3 regions of the Paenibacillus sp. 7523-1 genome follow, and region 2 is predicted to be linked to each of the others. Evidence: riboswitches for the same ligand, from Rfam matches in the RefSeq annotation. Region 2 holds a riboswitch; each other region holds the start of a gene.
What was found. A riboswitch is a leader RNA that binds a small molecule or an ion and turns the genes downstream of it on or off. The one in region 2 is predicted to bind cobalamin.

Region 1 (2,274 bases), on a different contig from region 2:
GCCCGGACGGCTCAGCAGGTTGGCATCCAGGCCAATAACTGCATCGTCTTTCACCGCCGTGATTTGATCCCAGCCGCTGCGCTCTTTGATGATCTGATCCAATGTTTTGGAGTTCTCATCAATAACATCATTGGCGTACAGAATGACATCCGGATTGGAAGCAATAATGTTCTCTTCGTTAATTTCATTCCAGCCCACGAGGTCGGAAGCAACGTTGATTCCACCGGCTACCGTAATCAGTTCATCCATGAATTCGCCTTTACCCACAGTCCAGCCTGGGGAGAATTCAACATATACCTTTTTCTGATCTTCCGACTTCACAGCCTTAACCGCTTCGGTTACGTCCGCAACGTCCTGTTTCATCTTCGTGATGAGCTCCTGTGCCTGCTCCTGATGATCCGTGATTTTGCCGAACGTTTCGATGTTGTTCATCACATCGTCTATCGATTTCGGATCTGTTTTGAAAATGGTGATTCCCAGTTCGCGCAGCTTCGTCACAGCTTCTTCGCTCATGGAGATCCCTGTAAATACGATGTCTGCTTCCGCTGCGATAATTGATTCTTCATTGGGCTTCGACACACCGCCCATTTTCGGTTTGGTCGTTGCAGCTTCCGGATAATCGTCATAGTCGGATACGCCTACGATCTGCTCGTCTAGTCCAAGCGCGAACAACGACTCGGTTTCTGCCGGAGATACGGATACGATTTTGGCTGGCGCTTTCTCAAACGTGAAGGATTCACCTGTCGCATCCGTTACCGTAAGTGGATATTGTGTTTTGAGATCCGTCTGCTCCTGGCCTTGGGATTGCTCCTGTGCCGGCTGCTGTGTAGAGGTACCTGTTCCCTCGCTCGTTGTTGCGTTTCCACATCCGGCCAAAGCCAGTGTGAGCATCGCTGCTGTCAGCAGGGACGCCATGCCTTTCCAATTCTTGATGTTCATTCTGTTCATTCTCCCCTTCTCTATTTGTACTATTTCTTGCAACATGCTCAAACTCTTACTCCCCATACTTTGGTGTTCCTATATAAGGTTTGAACTGCAACATTTACACGTTAACGGAGAGTACAGAACCGATCTGGAGAAACGAAGTGTTCGCCTTTATCACCGGATTTCCCCTTTTAATAAGGGGATCAAAGAAATCTGGGGATAACAGCGATCGGAAGACGGTACTGCAATCGTAGTGGTCTAGTGTAAAGCTTACAGGTTCATCCTATATGAACAAAAAAATCCCCGATCCTTACGTCAGGATCAGGGATGACGTCTCGCATATGGCGATCTGCACATCTACAGCGTACCCGCCGTTGATGCACATAGAATTGCCCGAAACGCTGTCCTTTCCTCGAAGGAACACCGGTTTGTACGTCCAGGGCAGGTAACCTGACTTACAGGACTGCTCGTCCTGATTTACAGTGGCGGGACCGTGCCGGATTCACACCGGCTTCCCTATTTCACCCATTGTGCCGTTCATCGTTTGCATAAACTTGATGAGCTCTTCTTGCTCGCACAAGGGACCCGTGGTCGCTGATATTGTAACCATTCAAGTGAGCATGTCCCATCCCTCAGCGCTTAAACGCATAACGAGATATGTATTCATGCTGAAGTCACACTTCTGTTGTGATTATAGGTTATATTGCACATCCTTACAACCCGATTCACGGAAAAGATACCCTGCTTGAAACCCAGCTATTTCCCCTTTTTTCAAGCCGGACCTTAATTGCTTGCCCCGGAATGACCTGCGTATCCCAGAATCCCAGTTCCGTTATGAGGCGTGACATGGCATACCGAATGACACCGCCATGGGTAACTACGGCAATCGCTGGAACATGATTTTCTTCGGAATGTTCCTCTGGCGAAACGGACACAAGGCACTCCTCCACGAAGGAGTCGATCCTCGCAGCAAATGCCTGCCAAGGCTCGCCGCCCGGTGGCGTCACATCCTGCGGTGCATCAATCCAATTCCGGTAGAGCGGATTATCCTTGAGCTCATTGTAAGTCATGCCTTCCCATTGCCCAAAATCAATCTCACGCAGACGCGGATCATACTGTGCTTGTCCTGCTTGTACCGGGGCAATTCGTTCCACGGTCTGCCGGCAGCGCAGCAAATCACTGCAAAATAGTGCATCCCATGTGATCCCGCGAATGGACTCACGAAGCGGAGCCAGTTCCCGCTCTGCATCCGGCAGGAGACCAATATCGGTATGTCCGAGGTATCTCTTTTCCACATTCCAAGAAGTTGTCCCATGACGGATAAACACGATCTCCCGCGTTGCTGTTCCA
Region 2 (2,274 bases):
GCCTAACCCGGCTGTATCCAGCCAGCGGCTGGCCGCCTCGCCAGCGAGCTTGCCGCCTGCCGCAAGCCGCGTCAGTGCTTCGGCAGCCAGTTCGGCTGGACCAGCATGCGGCACCGCCAAGACAGCACGAGGTGCGCCTTCGACCGCTGCAGGCCGCTCGGCTGCAAGCACCGCGGTGCTGCCGCCCGCTGGCTGAGCAGCAGGCAGGCCAGCGCCCTGCTGCCCTTGCGGGCCCATGCCCGTACTGGCGCTAGCGCCGCGCAGGGCTGGTTCCGCAGCCGGCTGCGCGATCTGCGTATCGCGGGCCGCGCTTGCTGCATCGGCGGAAGCGGCAGAGCGGGCCTCCATCGCACCGAGCGACCAAGGCTCAGCTTCCGTGCGGAGCCGCTCATGCGGTCTGAGCGGCTGTTCCACGGTATTCAGCGTGTATTTGCGCTGATATCCGCGCGGTGTGACCATGAGTCCTTCGTACATCATGGTCGAGGAGTTACCAATGATCACAGTCGTAAGCATGCCGATATCATGATTCAACATGTCTTCCAGCGTGGTCATCACAACATCTTGACGTTCTCGATAGGCACTTTTTACAAGCCCCACGGGTGTCTGAGGACTACGGTACCGCAGCAGCATCTCCTGCGTCTCCACGATCTGGCGTGTCCGGCGTCCACTGCGAGGGTTGTACAGAGCAATGACAAAATCAGCTGATGCTGCTGCTTCAACACGGCGAATAATCGTCTCCCATGGCGTAAGGTGGTCACTCAGACTGATCGTACATGCATCATGCATCACGGGTGCACCGAGCAAGGAAGCACAGGATTGAATGGCAGATACACCCGGGATAACTTCAACGCCAACGCCCGTTTCCGGCTTCCAGCCTTGCTCCATCAGCACCTCATACACTAATCCGGCCATGCCATATACACCTGCATCGCCACTGGAGATTACTGCAACGATTTTGCCCATCTCGGCCTGTCTGACCGCTTCCTGTGCCCGGCTTACTTCCTCGGTCATGCCTGTCCGTACAATCTCCTGTCCGTCCAGGAGTGGACGAATCAGATCAACGTAAGTGTTATAACCAATGATGACCTCACTCTCCCGAAGTGCCTCCAATGCCCGTGTGGTGATATGCTCCATCGCTCCTGGGCCAAATCCGATAATCAGCAGCTTTCCTTGACTCTGCATTGCTTCTCCTCCTCCATCTCCCTGTTCACCCTTAACACGCCAACCACATCTATATCATCGCTACTTTAGCCGTTGTCTGTAGCGAGCTCTTGATTATTGAGTTGCTCCGTGCAGCTCAACCTTCTTATCCCGGCTATTCCAAAACAGTGAAAAAGGACGGCTTGACCGACCTTCTTCTTCGCGGCATGTTCGATTAAATCCAGTTCCAGATCGACTGTAAAAAAACAAAAAAATCCCATCCTTATAACGGATGGGATACGCATGTACGTACACTCAAGAAGACAGTCCACGGCCCTATAGAGGATAGACCTGTGGCTGCATGGCCGCAAAGGGCCTGCCAGGCGAACCGGTTGTTCGCCCGTTTCCTGATTCTTCGTACACCACTCCTTTCCGCGAAGGGTTCGGTGACACATGCAAGGTAGGTCTCCTGGCTCTGGATCATCAGCTTCCTTTTCTGTCTTCCCCGAATGTACGAGTGACCTGGATGAAAAGGGCTTCACCATTACAGTGGCGGGACCGCTCGGGATTTGCACCCGATTCCCTGTTACCTCTTGCTCGACGCAAGAGCACCTTGCTTGTTTTCATGAATGATATTGCTTTCATCATAACATCGCTCAGGAAAAAATGTCCATGCTTATGATGTTTGTCCTTGATTCTATTTTCAGACAAAACAGAAAAAAAGTTCTGATCCAGAACCGATCAGAACTTGAATTATGATATGCATATGAGAAACCCTCATAACAATCTTACTAGATACTATATTAGACTACGTCCTGATCTGCTTATCAGGATTGATCTGCGTGTGCTGCAGCAATATATCGTCCCAGCTCAACGATGAGCGCTCCCATCTTTTCTTCCTCCGGAACAACTCGTGCTTCAATCCCTTCTTCACGCATGGCGTTCGCAGTCACTTTGCCAACAGATGCAGGAATGACACCGTCCCGGAAGGCCTGCTGCATCTGTTCCAGCTTGCCTTGGGAAGCCGCATACGCTGCCAAAAACCTTACTTGGGGACCGCTCGTGAATGCTACGGCATCAACCTCACGCTGCACGATCTCATTCAAAAGCAGTTCCAGTTCAGCCTCTTCCGGC
Region 3 (2,274 bases), on a different contig from region 2:
TGGGAAGGTGAGTCCAATCGAGATGAACGTGTTGCCCATGGACTGGACACAGATGGAGCTGGTGCTGCTTTTTTTTGGCTGGGAGGATTGTGATCCGTCTCATTATTGGGGTCCGGGGGTACGAGATTCCTATGTGGTTCATTACATTCATGAGGGACGGGGAACCGTTCATATGGAAGATAAGGAGTACCATTTGACGCAGGGTCAGGGCTTCGCCATTCTGCCGGATACGATCATTCATTATGAAGCCGACGCGAACGAGCCTTGGACATACTCTTGGTTCGGATTTAAGGGCGTACATGCCAAGACTTTCATGCAGCGGGCAAACCTGAGTCCAGCATGCCCTGTATTCGAAGCCAGGGATCCAAAGGTAATGGATGGTTTATATGCAGACATGGTTCAGGCTTCCTCGCGCAATGGTGGAGATGTATTTAGCCAGAGCCTGCTGTACCGATTAATGGCCGAACTGATCTCCTCCTCACCTGATGAGGACAAGCCGCAGAGGCCCCTTTCCACCAAGGATGAATACATCAGACAAGCGGTTCAGTTTATGGAGAACAGGTACAGCCAGAAGACGTCCATTCTTGATATTGCACAGTCCGTGCGTCTGGATCGTACGTATCTGTCTGGTCTGTTTAAGGAGAAGTACGGAAAGTCGTTACAGGCCTTTTTTCTTGAATACCGGATGAATCGCGCAGCAGAGCTGCTGCAGAGCTCAACGCTTTCGGTCAGTGAGGTTGCCCACTCCGTGGGGTATACGGATCCGTTGTTATTTTCCAAGATGTTCAAGCGTGTGACAGGAGTCTCCCCCAAAGGTTCGAGAGAGCGGGAATAGGCTGATGAGCTATTTCAAATTTGAATAAATGCTTTGATCATTATCTGTGAGCCAGCTATACTGGTACAGAATGCATTTCAATTGAATATGTGGAACTGGGTGCTATACCTTCGGGTAGAAGCTTAATAGGGAAGACCGGTGTGATGCCGGCGCGGTCCCGCCACTGTAACAGAGGAGTCATGCAGCGTTATGCCACTGGTTTAGGCCGGGAAGGTGCTGCAATGACGAGGATTCTGGAGCCAGGAGACCTGCCTAGTTTAACAACACAGTAGTACCTACGGGAGATAGGAAGGTGTTTAGAGAGCATGATTTTTTCTGAAAATCTGTTTATTTAAGACGTCCTTATCCGGTATTAGCGGAGAGAGACGTCTTTTTTGATATGCATGGACAAGTCACGTGCGGGGTTGGAGATTGGGGAGAGGATGTCAGACATGTGAGTAGATATATTGTGAAAAGATTCATTCAGCTGGCAGCCGTGTTATTTGGCATTTCGTTTCTGACATTTCTGCTGACCTATCTGTCTCCGGGGGACCCGGCAAGGCTTATGCTCATGTCTACAGGAGTCACTCCGTCGGACGAATTGGTACAGCAGGTGCGTGTCCAGCTGGGACTGGATCAGCCGTTTTGGATACGCTACGGAACCTGGCTGGGACAGGTGCTTACCGGAGATTTCGGAACGTCCTATAAATACGACAGGCCTGTGCTCGACATTCTGCTGTCCAGGCTTCCAGCCACGCTTCGGCTAACAGGAAGTGCCCTGCTGCTGGTCATTCTGATTGCGTTTCCACTGGGTATTTTGTCGGCCGTCTACAGAAACAACGTGCTGGATTACGTCATACGCCTGTTTTCGTTTGCCGGGTTGTCCATGCCCAGCTTCTGGCTCGGGATGCTGCTCATGCTGGTGTTTGGCGTACAGCTCAAGCTGCTTCCCGTCATGGGGAGTTCGGGCTGGAACAGCCTGATATTACCCGCAAGCACACTGGCGTTACCTCTGATCGCCCAATATATCAGGCAGATCCGTACAGTGATTCTGGAAGAGATGTCCCAGAACTATGTAACGGGGGCCAGAGCCAGAGGTGTGAAGGAGAGAGTCATTATGATGCAGCATATTTTACCCAATATATTATTGCCCATCGTTACGCTCATGGGCATGTCTACAGGCGCCCTGCTTGGCGGGGCAGCCATTGTGGAAAGTTTGTTCGTATGGCCCGGTGTAGGGCAGATGGCGGTGGATGCCATCTTTACAAGGGACTACCCCCTGATTCAGGGCTACGTCATCTGGATGGCAACCATCTATGTATTGCTGAATCTGATCGTTGATCTCTGGACACATCTGCATGACCCGCGGATTCGACTGGACGTGGATGTGTAAATGAGAGAATTCAAGCTTATTTTGACACAGCATCGCTGGTTCACGTTTCTATGTTCACTGACCCTCC

Region 1: linked by a shared signal. The riboswitch ahead of CHH60_RS18795 (ABC transporter substrate-binding protein) and the one ahead of cobJ (precorrin-3B C(17)-methyltransferase) in region 2 are both predicted to bind cobalamin.
Region 3: linked by a shared signal. The riboswitch ahead of nikB (nickel ABC transporter permease) and the one ahead of cobJ (precorrin-3B C(17)-methyltransferase) in region 2 are both predicted to bind cobalamin.

The regions. Positions count from the first base shown of each region.
Region 1 covers NZ_NPBR01000017.1:60,238-62,511, forward strand. Annotated here, with positions in the region: gene CHH60_RS18795 (ABC transporter substrate-binding protein) at 1-939, opposite strand, end outside; cobalamin riboswitch at 1,349-1,477, opposite strand; gene CHH60_RS18800 (histidine phosphatase family protein) at 1,650-2,274, opposite strand, start outside.
Region 2 covers NZ_NPBR01000013.1:179,472-181,745, forward strand. Annotated here, with positions in the region: gene cobJ (precorrin-3B C(17)-methyltransferase) at 1-1,182, opposite strand, end outside; cobalamin riboswitch at 1,583-1,771, opposite strand; gene CHH60_RS15880 (uroporphyrinogen-III synthase) at 1,968-2,274, opposite strand, start outside.
Region 3 covers NZ_NPBR01000029.1:33,069-35,342, reverse strand. Annotated here, with positions in the region: gene CHH60_RS26815 (AraC family transcriptional regulator) at 8-835, shown strand; cobalamin riboswitch at 916-1,105, shown strand; gene nikB (nickel ABC transporter permease) at 1,269-2,207, shown strand; gene nikC (nickel transporter permease) at 2,208-2,274, shown strand, end outside.